Regions from separate parts of the Paenibacillus sp. sg306046 genome, predicted to be linked through region 2. Evidence: predicted binding sites of a transcription regulator. Region 2 holds the regulator's gene; each other region holds the start of a gene.
What was found. The regulator LexA, encoded in region 2, represses DNA repair genes until DNA is damaged. The targets are predictions, from matches to a motif close to CGAACATATGTTCG.
Positions count from the first base shown of each region.

Region 1: a site for LexA is predicted at 2,213-2,226, ahead of AC6ROY_RS05140 (YhjD family protein). Genes of this name have one in related genera too.
Region 3: a site for LexA is predicted at 3,612-3,625, ahead of AC6ROY_RS17160 (DNA polymerase IV). Genes of this name have one in related genera too.

Region 1 is NZ_JCAMRT010000004.1:62,119-68,128, forward strand. It holds gene recG (ATP-dependent DNA helicase RecG) at 1-143, shown strand, start outside; gene AC6ROY_RS05130 (stage VI sporulation protein F) at 285-572, shown strand; gene AC6ROY_RS05135 (right-handed parallel beta-helix repeat-containing protein) at 770-2,098, shown strand; gene AC6ROY_RS05140 (YhjD family protein) at 2,275-2,640, shown strand; gene AC6ROY_RS05145 (DNA polymerase IV) at 2,637-3,911, shown strand; gene AC6ROY_RS05150 (YhjD family protein) at 3,908-4,378, shown strand; gene AC6ROY_RS05155 (GerAB/ArcD/ProY family transporter) at 4,477-5,553, opposite strand; gene AC6ROY_RS05160 (hypothetical protein) at 5,794-6,010, shown strand, end outside.
Region 2 is NZ_JCAMRT010000020.1:83,132-89,141, forward strand. It holds gene glnA (type I glutamate--ammonia ligase) at 1-1,205, shown strand, start outside; gene AC6ROY_RS19370 (GNAT family N-acetyltransferase) at 1,366-2,289, shown strand; gene lexA (transcriptional repressor LexA) at 2,488-3,108, opposite strand; gene AC6ROY_RS19380 (LysM peptidoglycan-binding domain-containing protein) at 3,261-3,617, shown strand; gene AC6ROY_RS19385 (DUF896 domain-containing protein) at 3,734-3,931, shown strand; gene AC6ROY_RS19390 (aldo/keto reductase) at 3,947-4,936, shown strand; gene AC6ROY_RS19395 (hypothetical protein) at 4,990-5,484, shown strand; gene AC6ROY_RS19400 (HAD family hydrolase) at 5,532-6,010, shown strand, end outside.
Region 3 is NZ_JCAMRT010000016.1:99,246-105,255, reverse strand. It holds gene AC6ROY_RS17170 (CHASE2 domain-containing protein) at 1-1,723, opposite strand, end outside; gene AC6ROY_RS17165 (ferredoxin) at 1,873-2,106, opposite strand; gene AC6ROY_RS17160 (DNA polymerase IV) at 2,253-3,575, opposite strand; gene cimA (citramalate synthase) at 3,827-5,449, shown strand; gene AC6ROY_RS17150 (TlpA family protein disulfide reductase) at 5,611-6,010, opposite strand, start outside.

The sequences.
Region 1 (6,010 bases), on a different contig from region 2:
CGGATTTCGAAACGATGGAGCAGGCGCGCGACGATGCGGCGGAGCTGGTCAAGCAGCCCGAATTTTGGACGGGCGCGCCGTACTTGCCGCTGCGGGCGTTCCTGCAGCGCGAACATATTTTCGACAGCGAGCTGCTGGACTAGCTTGAGGAAGCCTCACGAACCGGGCGCTGCGACGGCGTAGTGAATTTGATCAACAAATCGGTACACATAGACAAGCTCTCCGTCATAGACTTAGTTTGTAGGCTAGGCGACAAAGTCAGAGACAGGCGGAGGTGCGCGTTCGTGAGTTATTTGAAGCACGGCTTCGATCCCGTCCAGATTGAGCGGATCAAGCAGAAGATGAAGCATCCGGAAACGAAGGAACGGGTAAAAATGATTTTGCACGGCGTCACGAAGGCTGATTTGCAGGATCGGATGAAGGTTCGGCGTTTCGTCAGCGTGCTGACCAAGGCGCTGGGGGAAAAGGTGACGGACCAGCAGGCCGAGCATCTCGTAAACTTTGTGATTTCACAGAAGATTGACCCGAACAATACGTTTCATCTGATCAAGCTATGGACGATGTTCCGGTAGTCCGGTGTCTCCGTGATGAGGCAAGCCAGGGCGCTCCGCAGCCACACTGTCAAGTGGCCGGGGCGCCTTATTGCGTGACGGCCCTGCTGGAAACTATGAATTGTCAAAGCGCTTGCGCAAAGTTATAATTTTTATAGGTAGCGTATACAGCATTTATTTAACTTATATACAATTTGGCTGAGGGGAGCGGGATGTCCATGGATGCGGATTCACAGCAGGACAAGAAATGGTCACGGCGCAAGCTGATCGCGGCGATGGGCACGACGGCGGCGGGACTGATGCTCGGCGGAGGAGGCCTGCAGCCGGCTGCGGCGGCTCCGCTTGCTCAGCTGCCGGGCGCAGCAGCCGGCTGGCTGAATGTGAAGGACTACGGTGCGAAGGGCAACGGCTTTTCCCATGAAAATGACGCCTCGGCCATTCAGGCGGCGATTCAGGCCGCCGGAACCGGGCGGTTTGGCGGCACGGTTTACCTGCCTGCGGGGACGTATTACATCAACTCCAGCCTCGTTTTGTTGTCCGGAGTAAGGCTGGTCGGGGACGGCGTTGGCGCGACGACAATCAAGTCCAGCCGGCTCGGCATACCGCTGCTGCTCGGCAACAAGGTGAAGAAGGCCCTGATCGAGCATCTGTCCTTCCAGGGTCAAGGCTCCATTTCCGCCAGCACGCAGACCGAGCTGGTCGAGCGGGGAATTGACCTCAAGGATTGCGAGCAGGTGACGGTGCAGAACTGCGCCTTCTACTGGATTGTGAACGGCATCGGCGCAAGAAACAGCAAGCAGACGACCATCCGCGAGTGTGATTTCGATACGCTTATTTCCAGCGACAGCGCGGGACAAGGGCATGGGGTTTACCTGGAGGCGGGAGAGGGCAATCTGGTGGCGGACAACCGGTTCAGCCAGATGGACAAGCCGTGTATTTACGTGACGGCCGGCTGCTCGTATTCCGTTGTGACCGGCAATGTGGCGGCAGCCTGCAAAGCTTCCCTGATTACGGTATCCTCGCCGCTGCAGCCCTGCATCGGTCTGCGGATCGAGGGCAATCAGGTGACTGCGGCCGGTCTTGACAAAGGAGACACGAGCTGCAAGCAGGGGATTGTGCTGCGCGGTTATTGTGTGGATAATCGAATCGCCGGCAATACGATCGTGCGCGCTGCGGAAGCAGGCATTGCGCTGGAGGGGGATGCGGCGGCTGAAACGGAGCGTCCGACAGGCAATCAGCTGATCGGCAATCAGCTGGTCGATTGCCCGGCAGGCATCGCGCTGCTGAACAGCGACGAGAACACGGTGACGGGCAATGAGGTACGCCGGGCGAAGACAGGCATCCAGCTGTCGGTGCTGGGCGAGAAGGCAGGCGCCGTTTGCCGCGCTAACGTGATCACCGGCAATACGCTGTTCCGCTGTTCGGAAGCTGCTATACGGCTCAGCTCGCCGCGCTGCCAGGCTAATGCGGTGTTCGCCAATGGCGGAACAGGCCATGGAGCTGATCTCCTCGATGACGGCAAGGAGACGGTCCGCAGCGGCTTTTAGCGGGATGAGGAGCAGCCAAACCATCGAATAATGTTTGCCAGCCAACAGCCAACGAATGTTTTCGTTGGTTTTTTTTCATTTCCCGGCCTGCTTCCACAAAATACCGTTGCATAAGGAACGTTTGTTCGGTATATAATAAATAAGAATATACGTTCGTGAAAGGCGGGATGAGCGGGATGAATCCAACAATCGAGCAAGAGGAAGATTTGCAGGTCATTAAAGCATGCGTGCTGCTGCCGGTGCTGCGGGATATGCTGCTCCGGGACATGGATGAGCTGAGCCGGCACCGAGATAAGCTGGTGTATGCGCATGTGCTGGCTTATCTGGAGCAGCTGGAAGCCCGGATTCATCTGGAATTGCAGGCGAGCAAGGCAAAGATGAGAAGACAGCAGCTGCAGGTGCTGACCACCACGATGAACGCCCAAGGCATCGAAGCGGAGTACAAGGTACGCGGATACATTCACCACTTCAAGCTGCTCCGCAGTCTGATCAAAGCCGAGCTGACCGCTCTGCTGGCTCGCCTGCAGGTACAGCAGCGATGATTCGCGGCGTCGGAGAAGCCGCCCGCACAATTTTGCTGGCCGACGGCCAATCGTTCTACGCGTCCATTGAAAAAGCGGCTCATCCTGCGTTAAAAGACAAGCCGGTAGCTGTCGGCGATCCGGCACGCCGCTCCGGCATCATTCTCGCGGCTTGTCCAGTCGCCAAGGCTCACGGCGTCACGACGGCTGAACGAATAGGCGAGGCGCTTGCCAAGTGTCCGGGCTTACACATCATTCGGCCGCGGATGCAAACCTACATCACCGTATCTTTGTTGATTACGGAGATTCTGGAATCGTTTAGCGATCAGGTGGAGCCGTACAGCATTGACGAGCAATTTCTCGATGTTACCGGCTCCAGAGCGTGGTTTGCTTCTCCAGAAGAAATGGCCCGGCAAATCCAGGCCCGCGTGCTGCTGTCAACCGGCGTTTGGACGCGCTGCGGCATCGGGCCAACCAAAATATTAGCCAAGATGGCGACGGACAATTTCGCGAAAAAAACGCCTGAGGGCATTTTCCGGCTCGGCGTTGACAATATCGAATCGGAGCTGTGGCCGCTGCCGGTCCACCGCATGTTTATGGTCGCGTCGCGAATGACCCGTCATTTTATGCATATGGGATTAACGACGATTGGGGACATTGCACGCTTGGAATTGGCCGACTTCAAACGGCGCATGCGCCGGGAGATGGGCAAGCAAAGCGATATTCAAGCCGAGTACTATTGGCAGACGGCAAGGGGCATTGATCCGAGCCCGGTTGTGCCGAGCATTCGCAGCCCGTTGAAATCAATTAGCCACGGGAAGGTGCTGCGCAGCAGCTTGTACGGGAAGCAGGAGGATATTGAGGTGGTCCTGCTGGAGTTGGTCGTGGAGGTATGCCGCCGCAGCAGAAGGTACGGTTATATGGGCCAGGTGGTGACCGTTGGCGCAGCGGAGAACGATGGAGGCAGGTCTGCCGGATTTAGCCGGCAGGTAACGCTGGAGCAGCCTACCTCACTTTCGCATGAAATAGCTGCAGCAGTGCTCCGGATTTTCCGGACCTATTGGAGCGGCAAGCCTGTCAGTCATTTGCAGCTTTCGCTCACACGGCTGGTGGATGACCGCGTCTATCAGCTTACCTTGTTCGAGGACCGGGAGAAAGCGTATAGCTTGGAAAAAGTGACGGATGACATCAAGGACAAGTTTGGCAGTACGGCGATTATGCGGGCTTCCTCTGTGTTAAAAGCCGGAGTAGCGCGAGAACGAGCGGAACAGATCGGAGGTCATTACAGATGAGCAAGCTGGACGGCAACGAGCGGTGGAAATCAAAAATGCTGCTCACCGAACATCAAGAGCAATACGAACATCGAAACGACCCGCCAAAGACGTCTCGGCCTACCTCGGGGGAGCTTACGATGATCCGCGACTATATTTTATTGCCGCATATGCTGACGATGGTACAAAAAAGCGTGGATGATCTGGAGCGCAGTCCTAACCTGCTCAAGCAGCTTTATTTGGCTGCGGGCCAGGTGGTGATGAACAAAATCAGCAAAGATATGTACGAGCTGCGGCGTGAGCTGACGAAACGCAACATAAAAATCATCAGTGACGAGCATGCGGATTTCGTCGTGTACCACCGGTTTCTATGCCGAGGCTATGAGGAACGCTTCGGGATGACGCGGGATGTGATGCGTTCGGAAATAAGTGTCCGGTTGAAGGCGTATATTCAGGACATGATCGGCCGCGTGGCAGCTGAAGCCTGATCGGCTTCGTTACGGCTGGCGGCCCTGATCGGGGAGAAGCCGCGCAGCGGCAGCGACACAGCTTTCGATTCGGGGCCGGATGCGCTGAGCGCTGGTTATCAACGCGGGCTTGGCTGCGGACCGGTTTGCACCGATTTTTTCCAAAGGCTCACGATCAGGATCACAAGCGGCGGAAGTCCGTAGGCGAGAGCGTCGAGCAGCGTCCATGCGGTGAAGCCGTCTTCATTAAAGGCAGCGCCGTTGGCATACATCGTCACCGACAGCAGCAGACAGAGCAGCGCCAGCGGCAATACGAGCAGCCGGTACTGGGTGAGCCTGCATACCTGGGCGATGCTCTGCGCGAGAATAAACAGGACGATGGATGCTTTCATGAAGGAGCCTGCGATCAGCGAGATATCGATGACCGACTCAATCCGTTCGATAATTTCTTCAACAAAAATCAACCGCGTCAGCTGGTAAAGCGAATATTTCAAGTCGCCGGACAGCGGTCCGAGCACCACGATGCAGACGAGAATGGAGACCGATAACGTGACGCCGTTTAGCGCCAGCGCGCCGAGCATATACTTGCCAAGCTTCCGGCTTGCCTGCGGCCGGACAAAGGGGAACGGCAGACTGTAGATGACGATCTTCAGATAAGGGAATCCCAGGGCGATGTAAGCGCCGTGCATAATCGGCTTGAAGCCGTCTGGCATAAGCGGCAGCACATATTCAAGCTGGTAATACGGCGAAACGAGCAGCCATACCAGCATAATAAACCCGAACATAATCAGCAGCAGCACCCCGAACATACGGGCCATCACTTCGATTCCGGCACGGGCGGTCAACCCGATCACAAGAAAAAAAGCATGTTGATAACCGGCGTGGGGGTGCTTTTCATCATCGTGCTTTTGAAAAAAGGTGTTGGAAAAGAAACGCTTCACATCGTCAACCGTCATGGCGGCAGCTGGACCGGCTTCGTGGGGAACGAGGTTTTGCAGCATCTGGCGCATATCATTGATTTGTTTATCGGGCGCCAGGGTATTCAGATAAATGGATGCCGCGGACTGCTGCAGCCCGGGACCATAGCGCCAGGGAAGCAGCACGAGGTCCTGACAGTCGGTAAATGCTTGCCGGATCAGCTCCGTATTGGCTGACAGGCTTTGCGAAATCGGTGTAGGCGTAGCCTTCTGCTTCATACGGGCTGTTCACGGATTAGGGTTCCTAAATAACCAGTTTTTATGCGGCTGCGGGTTGTCCGCAATCGCCTGGAGCCGAATGAAGCCGGAATCGGGCGTCGGCGAAACTTTCTGCCGTTCGACTGCGTATAAGCGGAGGGAGGCAGCGAAGAATACGGGGCCGCAGGCCGCATCGGGCGGTCTCGGCGTTCGGCGGGGACCCATGTGCCTGCGCCGGCGGCTGCAAAAGGAGGAAAACCGGTGGCATACTTGGAATACCGATTGTATATGGAAGGGAACGACACCTTTCCCGTGCTGTACCATTATGAGCAGATCGGCCGGGATGAGGCGGCGCTCCGCTTCGCCTGCGACTACTTCGTCAAGGACGGCAAGGTTTATGAGAAAACGTCCTGCGCGATCGAGGAGCAGTCGTATGTGGTTTACGTTCGGCAGTCGGAGGAGGAGCGGACGATGGCTT
Region 2 (6,010 bases):
AAAAGGCGTTGGACAATAAAATGATGTTTGACGGCTCCTCGATTGAAGGCTATGTACGCATTGAGGAATCCGATATGTACCTGTATCCGGATCTGTCTACGTGGGTTATTTTCCCTTGGGTGACGGAAGACCGCGTAGCGCGTCTGATCTGCGATATTTATTTGCCGGACGGGCGTCCGTTTCCTGGCGATCCCCGCGGCATCCTGAAGGCTGCCTTGAAGGAAGCCGAGGAGATGGGATATACCGCGATGAACGTTGGACCTGAACCGGAATTTTTCCTGTTTAAGACCGATGAGAAGGGGAACCCTACGCTGGAGCTGAATGACCAGGGCGGATATTTCGATCTGGCGCCGACCGATCTTGGCGAGAACTGCCGTCGTGAAATCGTGCTGACGCTGGAAGAAATGGGTTTTGAAATTGAAGCGTCCCACCATGAGGTAGCTCCTGGCCAGCATGAAATTGACTTCAAATATGCCGATGCTATCAAAGCTGCCGACCAAATTCAAACGTTTAAGCTTGTTGTTAAAACGGTTGCCCGTCAGCATGGCTTGCATGCGACCTTCATGCCTAAGCCGTTGTTCGGCGTAAACGGTTCCGGGATGCATGCGCACCAGTCGCTGTTCCGCGGCAATGAAAACTCGTTCTACGATGAAAGCGACAAGCTCGGCTTGAGTGCGACGGCCCGTTATTATATGGCTGGCATTTTGCGCCATGCGCGTGCATTCGCTGCGATTACGAACCCTACCGTCAACTCGTACAAGCGTCTCGTACCAGGCTACGAAGCGCCTTGTTACGTAGCTTGGTCGGCAAGCAACCGCAGCCCGATGATCCGCATCCCGGCATCCCGCGGTCTTAGCACACGCGTGGAAGTTCGCAACCCGGACCCGGCAGCCAACCCTTACCTGGCGCTTGCGGTTATGCTGAAGGCCGGCTTGGACGGGATCAAGAACAAAATGCAGCTGCCGCCTCCGACGGACCGCAACATTTATGTGATGTCCGAAGAGGAGCGGGAGGAGCAAGGTATTCCAAGCTTGCCGGTTAACCTGAAGCAGGCGCTTGACGAGTTGCTTCGCGACGATGTCATCTGCGATGCGCTGGGCGATCACGCCTTGGCTCACTTCGTTGAGCTGAAGGAAATCGAATGGGACATCTATCGGACGCAGGTACACGCTTGGGAGAGAGAGCAGTATTTAACGTTGTATTAAAAGCTGACGCAGTAACGGGGGTTCGGGAAACCGGACGCCCGTTTTTTATGTTACGGCACGCGGTTGCTCATTTTTGGACGGACTCGGGTGAATTTTACTTGGGTGCAGACAGGTTGAATGCAGGAGCAGTCAAAGCAAATGAGGAAGGGCGGTGGACACGATGGCGAACGCGATTCTTCGGGTCCAGGCAAGTTTGAGTGAAACCGAGCAGGAGCAAGTCCGGCTGCTTCACGCGCAGGCTGAGCAAGCGGACGGCTTCCAAATTCCCGTGCATCTGGATACCTCCTTCAATAGCAAGCGTGATATGCCCGCTTATTTGCTGATGGAGGAGCAAGGGCAGCTTGCCAGCTTTGTGAGCTTGTTTGCGCCGGGCTTGGATGAAGCGGAATTGTCCGGCTTTACGCGTCCGCAGAGCAGAGTCCGCGGTTATTTCACCGCTTTGGTCGCGCAGGCGGCACATTTATTGGCGCAGCATCAGATCAGGGAGCTGTTGTTTTTGACCGCGCCCGAAGCAACGGCGGCCCATTCCTTCTTGCGGCGGCTGGGAGCAGTCTATGCTTATACGGAATATACGCTTTGTCGCCAAGTTGGATCAATGAGTTCGAACGCGAAAGGGACGGGGCGAATCTCGCTGCGCAGGATCAAGCCAGGTGAAGATTTGCAGCCGTTTGCCCAGCTGTCGAATGCTGTATTTCATACCAGGATAGAGGAAGGATTGGTTCGCTTTGAGAACGGAATCGCTTCTGCCAATCGGGTGGAGTATGCAGCGATGACAGACGGCGAGCTGGCGGGCATTTGCGGCTTGCTGCTAGAAGAAGCTGAAGCTACGATGTATGGCTTCGGCATTCATCCTGCCCGTCAGCGGACTGGGCTGGGAAGGGAGCTGCTTGGTTTAATGGAACAGGAGGCTCGGGCGGCAGGCGCGACATGGCTTGTGCTGGATGTTGACAGCCGCAATGAACCGGCTTGCAGCTTGTACCGCGCCTGCGGGTTTCAAAGTCGTCTGGCGACCGACTATTACCGGGCAAGTGTGGAGGCTGTGCAGGAGCGGCTGGCGCAGGAGCATGATCCAGACATTTTGTGATTGCTCTGCTGCGCTGGGTACGGGATAAGTTTGTTAGTCCCTAGCCGCCTGAAAATTCATGGACAGTTAAAAACCCGTCAGGCTGCATCACCGGAGCATGGTGACAGTCTGACGGGTTTTGTCGTTTGGCGAACGGATGTATAGTGATCGGAAACCAGACGCTCTGTCAACCTGGCTGTTGCGTTTGGCGGAAGCGAGTTAATGAATATTGCGGAATACGCCGATGACTTTGCCGAGAATGGAGACGTTCGTTAACCGCAGCGGGTCCATCGTCGGGTTTTCCGGCTGCAGGCGAATATGGTCTTTTTCTTTGTAGAAGGTTTTGACCGTTGCTTCATCTTCTTCGGTCATGGCAACTACGATATCGCCGTTGTTGGCCGTTTGCTGCTGGCGAACGATGACATAATCGCCGTTATGAATGCCGGCATCAATCATGCTTTCGCCAATAACACTGAGCATAAACACGTTATGCTCGCCGACAAAATGCGTAGGCAGCGGGAAGTAATCCTCGATATTTTCAGTTGCCGTGATCGGAACGCCAGCTGTTACCCGGCCGATCAGCGGGACGCGGGCTACGGCGACAGCAAATGCTCCGTCACCGGATGCGCCGTCCAAAATCTCAATCGCCCGCGGTTTCGTCGGGTCGCGTCGGATCAGACCTTTTTTCTCAAGTCGTTCCAGGTGGCCATGGACAGTGGAGCTAGAGGCAAGTCCGACCGCTTCGCCGATTTCACGGACGGAAGGCGGGTAGCCCTTATCTTTTACTTCTGTTTTGATGAAGTTAAGAATCGCTTGCTGGCGAGAAGAAATTTTGCTCATCGTATCACTCCAATGATAGGGAATCGTTATGTCGAAGTATATCACAGAATAACCGTTCGTACAAACATAAGTTCGAAAAAAACGATTGACGCAAACGTTTGTTCGTGATAATTTAGGATATAGACAGAACGAATGTTTGGGGGGGCTGCGAGATGATTCAAACCATTGCATTTCAAGATACAGGTTATGGCGCCGACAGAAAAAGAGCTTTACGCAGGAGGGCCACGCGGGAGGAGCGTGTTGCTGTCATAACTGCTGCGCTTGGGGTGCTGCTTCTGACGAGCTTCCTGATCACGATGCTGCTTGATCACTCGGACGCCTATGCGGCAGGTCCACAGACGAAAGCACAGATGTCGATCGTTGTAAACAACGGGGACACGCTCTGGAGGATCGCTTCGGCACATAAATCGCCTGATGTGAACATTCAGGTTTATATATATGAAATAAAAAAGTTGAACGGAATGAAGGATTCCTCCTTGCGGTCCGGTCAAAAGCTGCTGCTTCCTTAAAAGCGCGAACGTTCGTGATTTCCGATCTCCTCAAGCCTTCTCTTGACAATACATGCCCGGAATGTCAAAGTATAATTTGAGCTATTCAGGACAAGGAAGGGGCAAGGAGGATCAGTATGCAGGAAGCGGATCACGATGAAACAGTCAAAAGGATTAATGAGCTGGCCCGCAAAGCGAAGGCCGAAGGATTAACCGAGTCAGAACTGGAGGAGCGGAACGAGCTGCGAGCCAAATATATCCAATCGTTCAAATCTTCCTTGCGCAGTCAACTCGACAATATCAAGTTTGTGGATGAGGATGACGAGAAGAAGTAAAGGGCGGGGGTCGGCATGAACTATCGGATTTTGGGGAAAAGCGGTCTTGTTGTGTCTGAGCTTTGTTTAGGTACGATGACGTTTGGTTCTTCAACGAGCGAAAGCGACTCCATCCATATGATAGACCGCTTCCTGGAGCAGGGCGGCAATTTTATTGATACCGCTAACGTGTACGTATCAGGTAAATCGGAGGAGATCGTCGGCAAAGCGATCCGCCATCGCCGTTCTGATATCGTACTGGCGACTAAGGTCAGAATGGCTGTCGGTTCCGGCGTCAATGAACGCGGTCTGTCACGCAAGCATATTTTGGATGGGGTTCATGACAGCCTGAAACGGCTGCAAACCGATTACATTGATTTGTATCAGGTTCATGTCGGGGACCACCTGACACCGATCGAAGAAACGCTGCGCACCTTGGATGATCTGGTTTCCAGCGGCAAGGTACGTTATATCGGCTGTTCGAACTTTCTCGCCTATCAATTGATGAAGGCGTTAGGGATCAGCGATTTTAACCGCTATGCGCGGTTTATTTCCGTTCAGCCGCAGTACAGTCTGGTCAGCCGTGAGATGGATCGTGAGGTTATCCCGCTTTGTCTGGAGGAAAACGTTGGGATTATTCCATGGGCGCCGCTCGGCGGCGGTTTTCTGACAGGGCGGTATGAACGCGGAGTCGAGCCAAGCGAAGGCAGGCTGGCGGCGAAAGCCGGGGAAAGCAGATGGGAGCTGCGCAGCACGGATAAAAACTTCCGTATTTTAGACGAGCTGCTGGCCGTTGCAAGAGAAACCGGCAAGTCGCCCGCTCAGATTGCTCTGAACTGGCTGATTCATCAGCCTGGCATTACTTCTCCAATCTTCGGCGCGCGTACGTTGGGTCAATATGAGGATAATATGGGGACAACCGGCTGGAAGCTTTCTGATGATCACTGGAATCGGCTGGATCAGGTCAGTGCGTTGCCTTCTGAATACCCGTACCGTTTTATTGAGAAGTTTCGCCGCGAACTATAAGACGTGCATAAGGATAAGGGGATTAAACGATGTCATCTCGCAAGTGGGAACGTATGGTGCGCAAAAATACCAAATTATCAGCGCAGCGTAATAAAAGCGGCAGCACCAGCACTGCGGTTAAGTCGACGGACGGCTCCGTGACCTTCAAAGGGCGCAGCTGGCTCCTGCCGATGCTGTTGACAGCTACCGGAGTGTTCTGTTTTGTAACCTTTAGCCAAATTCCTGGGCAGGAAACGATGTATTGGGTAACCGGGGCCAGCTACATTTTGCTGGCGCTGCTGATGTATTGGGTTCGAAGACCGTTTCTTAAAGTGAGCAAGTCGTCCATTGCCTCACGACGTTTTGGCGGAGATCGCGTAATGGATGCATCGCAAATTCAGGACATTGTGTTTGCCAAAGATACGATTATAGTGACGCTCAAGCCAAAGGGAAACCGCTGGGCATTTTCTAAAGTGTTTCATCAAATGCCGGTTGATTCGATGAAAGAAAAGCTGACCGAATTTGCAACGAAAAACGGCATTGAGCTTAAACAGGACGCAAAAGCTTAACCAGCCTGACCTACAACGATACAAGCATAAGAAAGAGGAGCACAACGATGACAATCAAGGCCGTTTTATTTGACTTGGATGACACTTTGCTATGGGATGACCGTAGTGTGAAGGAAGCGTTTGAAGCGACCTGTGCGGAAGCTGCTCGGAACTATAAGGACATTGATCCGGCTCGCCTTGAAGAGGAAGTGCGCCGGGAGGCCAGAGCTTTGTATGAGACGTTCGACACATTTGCGTTCACGAAGATGATCGGCATCAATCCGTTTGAGGGTCTGTGGGCGAACTTTACACAAGGAGAGCAAGAGGAATTCCGCAAGCTGCAGGCATTGGCTCCCGGCTATCGCAAGGAATCCTGGACACGCGGCTTGCTGGCGCTTGGCATCGACGATGCAGCGCTGGGCGCAAAGCTGGCGGAGCTGTTTCCAGCCGAGCGCAGACAACGGCCGATTGTGTATGAGGAAACCTTTGAGGTGCTCGATCAGTTGAAAGCCAAGTACAAGCTGCTGCTGCTGACCAACGGCTCACC
Region 3 (6,010 bases), on a different contig from region 2:
TATAATGGAAATAATCCTTCGTCAATTCATACGTCACCTCGGACACGAGCACCTGATTCGGCTGCGTATTCGATTCGATCCGGGCGGCCGTGTTGACATTGTCGCCGATGGCCGTATAGTCGACGCGCAAGTACGACCCGATGTTGCCGACGACCACATCGCCTGTATTAATCCCGATGCCGACAGCAATGGTGACTCCGTATTTCTCCAGAACGTCGGCGCGCACCTTCTCCATCCCTTTCTGAATTTCGAAAGCGGTTTTTACCGCGTAATAAGGATGGTCCGGCACGTCGAGCGGCGCGTTATACAAAATCATGGCGGCGTCGCCGATAAATTTGTCAATCGTCCCGTGGTTGTCCAGCGCGCGCTCGGTAATCAAGTTAAACATCAGGTTCAGAAAGTCGACCACTTCCTCCGGCTTGAGCCGCTCGGACAACGGCGTGAAGCCGCGCACATCAAGGAACAAAATCGTCAGCTCCTTGCTGATGCCGCCCAATTGAATCTCCTGCTCGCTTGTGGCGATTTCCTTAACCAGATCGGGAGAAATGTAACGTCCGAACTGCTTCGTAATATAGTTTTTTTGCTTCGTTTCGAAATACGTCTTCATTGAAATATTGCCAAGATACGCCAGCAAGCCGCAGGCTACCGGGTTAATGACCTCCACGCTCATCAGCATGGACGCAAACAGCACATATTGCCCGCCCAGCAGCACGACGGTAATGCCCAGCATCAGCAGCGCGCCCGATGTGGCGCGAAGACGCCATGTAACAAGCCCGCAGATCAGCGCCGTCACGACGGCCAACGCAAGCTCCAGCAGCGGATTGGCCCGTGTAATGACCTGATCCTTCAAGATTTGGTTCAAAATATTCGCGTGCGCGTAGACCAGATGCATATGATTTTCAATCGGCGTGATCCCTTCATCAGAGCCTGGCGCAACATAGCCGACCAGCACCAGACGGTCCTTGAACACGGACGAAGGCACCTTGCCCTGCAGCACCTGATTAAACGATACCGTCTCGAAATCAAATTCCTTCGCATCCCAGCGAATCATCATCTCGGACTTCGGACGGTCCTTGATCAAGGGCAAATTCAGGTAGCGGTCCACATTGACGCCCGCCATCTGCGCCATCGCCAGACCCAGCGACGGGAACACCCCGTCTGGCGTATCAATCTGCAGCCAGTTGAACCGCACAACGCCGTCCGTCGGGTCAAACGCCGCATTAATGTGCGCCCGGTTGGCATAAGGCTTGAACAGCTCAATCGGCTCCTGCACGCTCCGCGCCTTGATCAGCTCGCCGGCCTTTACCGTTGTGCTCCGGTCAAATTCGCCTTCAAGCAGCGCATGGGACGGCAAAATAATGTTTTTATGCTTGGCCAGCTCAGCCGCGAGCGCCTGGTCGCTCTCCGGCTTGTTGCTCGACGTATATAACTCGATATCGAAGGCAATGACCTTTGCTCCGCCCTCCTCCAGCTTGGCGATCAGCTTAGCATACTCCTTGCGGTCCCAAGGATAAGGGCCTACCTCCTTGATGGATTGCTCGTCAATGCCGACCACGACAATGTCCTCATGCGGCTGCTGGGACATCGTTCCCTGCAAGTTCCAGGACGTCACCTGGTTCGAAAGCACCTGCAGCGTTCCGTATGACAAAAGCAGAATACAGAGCAGCAAGATCAGCCCATTGCCGAGCAAAATAACGTTCGATTTATTCAATTCCTTCTTCATAACTAGCCCCCAGCGGATTAATCTAGCCCCTACATCTTACCATATAAAGCGGAAGGATGGCGTAAATAAATCGTCAAAAAAAGCTAAAAAAAGACCTACCCCGCACTGGTCAGGGTAGGTCTTTGGATGGAGCGGCCCGCTTGTTCCGCTTAGTTGAAAGGAGTGTCTGCAACCTTGATCGAATCGGTAGGGCAGCCGTCTTGCGCATCCTGCAGATCGTCGTACAGATCGTCAGGAATTGCCGTTACGCCTTTGTTGCCGTCGCCGTCAAAAATAACCTCAGCAAGACCCTCATCGTCGTAGTCGTAGATGTCAGGAGCTGTGGCGCCACAGGCGCCACAGGCGATACAGGTATCTTTCTCAACCCAAGTGTATTTAGACATATTCAATCTTCCTCCTCTAATTTAGGTGTACATAGGTGTACAACTTAATGGTTCTTATCCTACCATATAATATTATAAAAAAACGGAAAGTTCAAATAGAAAACAATTGAATATCCCTCTCATTCCCATCGGAGAGCGGGCTTGCTTCACCGTTCTCCGTCCTCCTCGTGCAGCCCCTTCAGCCGCAAATGGTCCATCTGCAACGAGGTGCCGCGCAGCTTGCCGTTGCGAATCAAAGCCGACGGATCATCGCTTAGCATACCCGCCGTCAGCACGGCGCTTTCGCCGAATTTGTCGCGCAGCGCGTCCAGCGTCCGGTTCAGCTTTTCCTTGACCGGCTGCTGCTGGTAGCTGAACAAGTCGAGCTGAACAGCCGCCTCGCTGCGCGGAGTCAAGCTTTGCAGGGTGATGCCGAGCAGCCTGACCGGCTCGCCTTCCTGCCAATAATCGTCGAATAGCCGACAGGCCGTCCGATAACATACATCGGCATGCTCCGTAGGCTCCGCCAGCTTCGCCGCGCGCGTGATCGTCTTCATATCGGGATCGCGCACCGTAATCGACACCGTATGGGCCAGCAGCTCCTGGCGCCGCAGCCTGCGTCCGACCTGATCGGCGATATTCAGCAGCACGCGGTGCAGGTCGGCGCGTCTGGTCATATTAACCGGCAAAGTTGTCGTATGCCCGATCGACTTGCTTTGCTCCCGCTCCGGATTAACCGGTGAATCATCCTCTCCGCAAGCGGCTCGCTTCAGCCAGCTTCCCAGCACCCCGAATTGCTGGATGAGCAGCTTCTCGTCGGCTTTTGCCAGCTCGCCAAGCGTGCGAATATTGAGACGGACCAGCTTTTCAGCCGTTCTCTGGCCGATGCCGAACAAGGTCGCGCAGGGACTGGGCCAGAGCACATTCGGCACATCGCGCTTGCGCAGCACCGAAATACCGTTTGGCTTGCGCATATCGGAGGCCATCTTCGCTAGCAGCTTGTTGGGCGCTATGCCGATCGAACAAGGAAGCCCCAGCTCCTCGCGAATGCGTCGCTGCAGCGTCCCGGCAATTTCCAGCGGCGTCCCCATAGACTTGGAGCCGGTAATATCGACATAACATTCGTCGATGGACATCGTTTCGACCAAGGGGGAATATTCATAGGCAATTCGCATAAATCGCCGGGAAAAATCCCGGTACAAGTCAAAATCCGGCCGGATCAGCAGAAGCTCGGGACAATGCTTGAGCGCCTGGCTGACCAGCATCCCTGTCTTGACGCCGCGAGCGCGGGCCGGATAAGAGCAGGTGACAATAATCCCCTTGCGCAGCTCGACGCTGCCGGCTACAGCCACCTCCTTGCCCCTGTACAGCTCAGGCTCAACCGCCTCATGCACAGAGCAATAGAACGCGTTCATGTCGATATGCAAAATGACCCGGCCGTTCACCGGATACGCATGTGTTGCCGACTGCGAAGGGATTCGTCCAGTCATCGCCAGCCTCCTTTTACCTTACCACATACTCATCTTAGCACATACGTTCGCAAAAAACATCACGCAATTTCCCCCTGACCCGAGAGGTCGGCGTATTCCCGCTAAATCTGATAAATGCCACGTAAAGGGCAGCCAGCCAGCCGCTTGCTCCATGTTTTTTCGGCGAACATCCCCCGCTCCCGTCCACATTGTGTTATAATCAACAATTAGAATTTACATTTGACAAGCCATTACGAAACAGGAGGATTCCCATGACTGGCACGGTAAAAATATTCGATACGACGCTTCGCGACGGCACGCAAGGAGAAGGCGTCAGCCTCTCCGTTGAGGACAAGCTCAAAATTGCGCAGAAGCTCGACGCCCTGGGGGTTACTTATATAGAAGGCGGCTGGCCGGGCAGCAACAACAAGGATATTGACTTTTTTATCCGCGTCAAGGAGCTTGAGCTGAGCCATGCCAAAATTACCGCATTCGGCAGCACGCGCCGTAAAGACACGCTTGCTGCGCAGGACGCCAACCTGAACCGGATTCTGGAAGTCGGCGTTTCCGTCGCAACAATTTTCGGAAAGTCCTGGGATTTTCACGTACACACCGCTATTCAGACGACGCTGGAAGAAAATTTGGCCATGATTTACGACTCCGTCCATTACCTGAAGCAAAACGGACTGGAAGTCATCTATGACGCCGAGCATTTCTTTGACGGTTACAAAAATAACCCGGACTACGCGCTGTCGACGATCCGCCAAGCGGAAGCGGCCGGGGCCGACTGGGTTGTGCTGTGCGATACGAACGGCGGGACGCTGCCGCATGAGATCAGCGAAATTGTCACGGCAGTGCGCCAGCAGCTGCAAGTTCCTATCGGCATTCATGCCCATAACGATTGCGAGCTGGGCGTAGCCAACAGTTTGGCGGCCGTGATGGCCGGAGCAACCCAGGTGCAGGGCACCATCAACGGCTACGGCGAGCGCTGTGGCAATGCCAACCTTGTATCCATCATGCCCACTCTGCAGCTCAAGCTCGGATATAACGTGATCAGCGACGAGCAAATGGCAGCCTTAACAAGCGTGGCGCGTTATGTAAGTGAAATTGCGAATATGCATATGCCGATCAACCAGCCTTATGTAGGAGCGGCGGCATTCGCCCATAAGGGCGGCATCCACGTCTCGGCCATCCTCCGTGACTCCAGCACGTACGAGCATCTGAAGCCGGAGCTGGTCGGCAACAAGCAGCGGGTGCTCGTATCCGAGCTGGCCGGACAAAGCAATCTGGTGTTTAAGGCGCAGGAGTTGGGACTGGACTTTGACATCAATAACGTCCAAACCAAGCAGTTGATTGATCAGATCAAGGAGATGGAGCATCAAGGCTACCAGTTCGAGGGGGCCGACGCGACGCTTGAGCTGCTGATCCGCAACGCCTACGGCAAGCTGGAGGAAGTGTTTTCGCTGGAGTCCTTCAAAATCATGGTTGCCAAAAATCTGAACCAGCCGGTCGTGTCCGAGGCTATCGTCAAGCTGAAGGTTCATGGCCAAACCTGTTATAACGCAGCCGAGGGCAACGGTCCGGTGAATGCGCTCGACAATGCGCTGCGCAAATCTTTAATGAAGTATTATCCGGGCATCCAGAATATCCACCTGTCAGACTATAAAGTGCGTGTGCTTGATGAAAAGGATGCGACGGCGGGCAAGGTTCGCGTGCTGATCGAGTCGTCCGACTTCCAGAACACCTGGAGCACCGTTGGCGTATCCGAAAATATTATTGAAGCAAGCTGGCAGGCGCTGGCGGACAGCATTCGGTACGCGCTGCTGAATCAGACGCGTGCCGACAGCAAGCAGCCGGAGGAGCAGCAGGAACGGCTTGGCCTTGTGAACCATTAACCGTTCAGCTCGAACGGCTCGGCTTGCGAATCATCCGGTGCATCGTGTAAAGAAATCCCGTACCGCTGGTTATCTTGTAAACAAAGTAACCTGAATTTCAGTAACCAGCCCCGGCTGCAGAGCGGTCCCCGTCCAGGACCTGCTCTGCAGCTTTTTGGCGATTATCCGTTAGCGTCCGTCGACGATTCACCGATAAGCTTGCGGATTTTCTGCTCCAGCTCCTCTGGCGTCAGCACATGGATGATTTCCGCCAGCCGCCCCTCCTTGTCGATCAGGAAACTGGTTGGCACAAATAAAATCCGGTAATCTTGCGCCGCACCGCCCGATGTATCAAGCAGCACAGGGAAATTCAGGCGATAACGGCTGACAAAGCCTTTAACATCCTGCATCCGGTCCCCTTTGGTCACATTGACGGCGTACAAATCAAGCTTGTCCCGGTGCCGCTCATAAACCTGCTTCAAAGCGGGCACCTCCTCATGGCACGGATCGCACCACGACGCCCAGAAATTAAGCAGCATCGGCTTGTCCCGTTTGCCGCCGATCGTATACGCCTTGCCGTCC